DNA from 2 places in the Vibrio sp. QJM3NY_27 genome. Region 2 is predicted to be linked to the other one. Evidence: predicted binding sites of a transcription regulator. Region 2 holds the regulator's gene; the other holds the start of a gene.
The links. Region 2 encodes PurR, which represses purine synthesis genes. Its sites were predicted from a motif close to TNANGNAAACGTTTNCNTNA; they were not measured.

Region 1 (2,210 bases), 330 kb from region 2:
AAAAGGGAGAGCGTCGAATGCTCTCCCTTTTTATTAATACGGCTAAATTCAGCGAGTTAAGAAACGGTTTAGAGTCACTTAAGCTGAAACCGAATTACTTAGTACCGAAGATCTTATCACCAGCATCGCCAAGACCAGGAACAATGTAACCCTTGTCGTTTAGCTTCTCATCGATTGCGGCCGTGTAAAGCTCAACATCTGGGTGCGCTTTTTCTAGAGCAGCGATACCTTCAGGAGCAGCAACAAGCACAAGAATCTTAAAGTGCTTACAACCTTTCTCTTTCATCAGGTCAATAGTCGCGATCATAGAACCACCTGTCGCAAGCATTGGATCTACGACTAGAGCAATACGCTCGTCGATGTTAGATGCAAGCTTGTTGAAGTATGGTACTGGCTCAAGCGTTTCTTCGTCACGGTAGATACCAACAACACTGATACGTGCACTTGGGATGTGCTCAAGAACGCCGTCCATCATGCCTAGACCAGCACGTAGGATTGGCACTACAGTTACTTTTTTACCTTTAATTTGGTCAACTTCAACTGGACCGTTCCAACCGTTAATCGTTACGCGCTCAGTTTCAAAGTCTGATGTCGCTTCGTATGTTAGAAGGCTACCCACTTCTGTCGCTAGCTCACGAAAACGCTTAGTGCTAATCTCACCTTCACGCATCAGGCCAATTTTATGTTTTACTAGCGGGTGTTTCACTTCAACAACTTTCATTTCCAACTCCGGCAATATTTAAACAAACCTGTAGATTATACACGAACTTTGTGGTTATTTCAGAATCTTTATTCTAATAAAAAAAACCGCGCAAACGTTTGCTCTTGGTAATCAAGCCCTGTTAGAATAGCGCCGTTTTCACATCCAACTTAAGTTCGAGGACTATCCCGTGAGTGGTAATACTTCTTCTCTAAGCTACAAAGACGCTGGTGTTGATATCGACGCAGGTAATGCACTAGTAGACCGTATTAAAGGTGCTGTTAAACGCACTCGTCGCCCTGAAGTAATGGGCGGTATTGGTGGCTTTGGCGCCCTATGTGAACTTCCAACGAAATACAAAGAGCCAGTACTTGTTTCAGGTACTGATGGTGTTGGTACTAAACTTCGCCTTGCTTTGGATCTGAAAAAACACGACACCATTGGTATCGATCTAGTGGCAATGTGTGTGAACGACCTAATCGTTCAAGGTGGTGAGCCGCTATTCTTCCTAGACTACTACGCAACAGGTAAGCTAGATGTAGATACAGCAGCAGACGTTGTTTCTGGTATTGCAGAAGGCTGTGTTCAAGCTGGTTGTGCACTAATCGGCGGTGAAACGGCTGAAATGCCAGGCATGTACGAAGGCGACGACTACGACGTAGCTGGCTTCTGTGTTGGTGTTGTAGAGAAAGCTGACATCATCGACGGTACTAAAGTAGCAGCAGGTGACGCACTTATCGCTGTTGGCTCAAGTGGTCCACACTCAAACGGTTACTCTTTAATTCGTAAAGTTCTAGAAGTTTCTGGTGCTGATAAGAGTGAAGAGCTAGAAGGTCGCACTATTGGTGAGCACCTACTAGAACCTACTAAGATTTACATCAAATCGGCACTTAAGATGATTGCAGAGCATGACATTCATGCTATCTCGCACATCACAGGTGGTGGTTTCTGGGAAAACATCCCACGCGTACTTCCTGAAGGTACTAAAGCCGTCATTGATGGCAAGAGCTGGGAATGGCCTGCTATCTTCAACTGGCTACAAGAGAAAGGTAACGTGGAGACATTTGAAATGTACCGCACTTTCAACTGTGGTGTAGGCCTAGTTGTTGCTCTACCTAAAGATCAAGCAGACGCTGCTGTTGAACTACTGAAAGCTGAAGGCGAAAACGCTTGGGTTATCGGTGAGATCGCAAACGCTGAAGCTGGCGAAGAGCAAGTAGAAATCAAATAAGTGATACGTTCACTTACTTAGTTAATCAATGAGGACCTAATGGTCCTCATTTTGCTATTTAGCCCGCAGAAAACCTTAGTTTATGTAGGTACATTGTAAACAGTTCAGTTAATCAATCGTATGACCCACTCTATGAAAAACAATCACTCAAATAAAACCAGTCACTCTAATAAAAACATCGTTGTGTTAGTTTCAGGAAGCGGAAGTAACTTACAGGCAATTTTGGATGCCTGTGATAATAATATGATTGATGCTTCAGTTAAGGCTGTCTTCTCAAAC
Region 2 (2,210 bases):
ACCAAATAAGCAGGTCCGAGAGATTAGCAAAATGTTGCAATTAAATTGTCAATTAGCCGTAAATTACTAAATTATTAGTAGTTACTGCATTTTGCCATCGGTAACCCCGCTACCATACCAACGAGTGGTTTAGGCCGGAAGCTTTGCGTCTCACTCTTTCAAGTGATTTGCCCTGTGCGTGACTGATTGAATAGAATAAAGTTTTTGTTGAATGAGGCTCACACTTGTTATTTCAAAATGTGATATTGCTTCAATTAATGATCTTTCCAGTATGATACCAGGTTCATTCATGTTGTTGATAAAAAAAGCGCACCTAAAGGTGCGCTTGATTAAACTAAACTGAATTTATCAATTAATTTAACGTTTTAACTGTGCTTCGCTCAACAATTTCAGGGTGCATTTCGAACACACGCTTTTCATGGTCTTTATCTTTAATGCGTTCTAACAAAATTTCGAAAGCGTTCTTACCAACACGACGTTTGGGTTGGTGAACCGTTGTTAACGGCGGAGAGAAGTATTCAGCCAACTCGATGTTGTCATAGCCGATCACTGAAATATCTTCAGGGATACGAATTCCTTTCTCTTGCAATCTGCTCATTAGGCCGAGTGCCATGGTGTCGTTAAAACAGAATACGGCCGTTGGGCGATCTACCATCTTAATGATTTTCTCTGCAGCAAGAACCGCAGTATCACACTCGAAGTTACCTTCAATGATCATGTTATCATCGGTAGCAATCTTAGCTTCGTTGAGTGCGCGTTTGTAACCCGCGATGCGTTCAACACATGCCGCTTTGTCTAAGTGGCCACTTAAACAAGCAATCTTGGAGTGACCGTGCTCAATGAGGTATTTGGTCGCTAGGTAACCACCTTCCTCAGAGTTGTCGATGATCTTATCTGCTTGAGAACTCTCAGGGCCCCAATCCATAATCACTTTAGGAATGTCAGCGTGACGGTCTAACATGCCTCTTAGCTCTTCAGTTAGGTCAGAACACATAACTAAGATGCCATCTACACGTTTCTCTGCAAGCATTCGAATGTAGTCACGTTGCTTCTCATAGATACCGCCCGTATTACACAGAATCAAAGTGTAACCTTGACGGTAGCAGTAGCTTTCAACACCATCGATAACTTCAGAGAAGAATAGGTTAGTTGATTGAGTAACTAGCATGCCGATAGTGCGGGTTGTATTGCACTTCAAACTACGAGCAACGGCACTTGGTGCATAGTTCAGTTCGTCTACGGCTTTATTTACTTTTTCTTGCGTCGCTTCTGCAACAAAGCGAGTTTTGTTGATTACGTGAGAAACGGTTGTTGTTGATACGCCTGCTAAGCGAGCGACATCTTTTATAGTGGCCATGGTTTTATCCTATTAGAAGCTACTTTCCCAAAGTACGGAATGAAGTAGCCGTTAAGCTACCTAACTAAGAGCTTAAATTTGTAGGGCTCTTTGGGTACTAAAGTGCTAAAAAACAAAAAACCGCTATTGAGCGGCTTGTCTTAACACCGAAATGCTCAAAACTATAATAAGCATAGCATTTCGTGAATGTTTCATATTTTATCGTTTGCGGTCACAATTTTAGACTGACTAGAAATTACTCGCAATAAAATTCACCCGGAAATCCGGGTGAATTGTCACATTCTTCTGAATTTATTTAACGAGTCATCCAATAAGCTTATTCACCAGCGAGGTATTGGGTGTCCAATGTACAGAATGCAAGTAGCAGAGATGAGACTGATGCGTAGAAACCGAATTCGTCAACGTCATGACATTTAACGTTGAACTTTGGTACCCAAGTAAGAAGTTGTTGCTCTATAAATTGCTGTTGAACAATGAACGATTTTTCTAGCTCTTCTTCAAGTTCCGTTTCATTAGAACGGATGATCAAGTTGCCAAGGAAGTCGAGTGCGATAGCGATGTGGTCAGCTGGTTCTTTTAGGTCTTGGTTCACCACTAAGTTGTGCTTGGCCATGATCTCTTCCATATCTTTTGCTGGCTTATCATTCAAAAGGCCAGTCTCACCGATATACATAGAAGCGTAAGGAAGTGCGCCATGCTTATCTGTTTTTAAGAATAAGTCACAGAAGTCAGCAGACAATTCTAGTTGAGCATCCTCACGCGTTTGTAGGCGGTTTAGCGCATCCACTAGGCTATCGATCGCCGGCTTTAGTGTTTCATTTTCGCCTAAACCAGTTAGGAAAGAACGAATTTC

Region 1: purM (phosphoribosylformylglycinamidine cyclo-ligase) is a predicted target of PurR. The motif match lies at 808-827, and genes of this name have one in related genera.

What each region holds. Positions count from the first base shown of each region.
Region 1 is NZ_CM173511.1:2,681,191-2,683,400, forward strand. It holds gene upp (uracil phosphoribosyltransferase) at 95-721, opposite strand; gene purM (phosphoribosylformylglycinamidine cyclo-ligase) at 891-1,931, shown strand; gene purN (phosphoribosylglycinamide formyltransferase) at 2,064-2,210, shown strand, end outside.
Region 2 is NZ_CM173511.1:2,350,325-2,352,534, reverse strand. It holds cyclic di-GMP riboswitch class I at 97-182, opposite strand; gene purR (HTH-type transcriptional repressor PurR) at 353-1,357, opposite strand; gene torD (molecular chaperone TorD) at 1,674-2,210, opposite strand, start outside.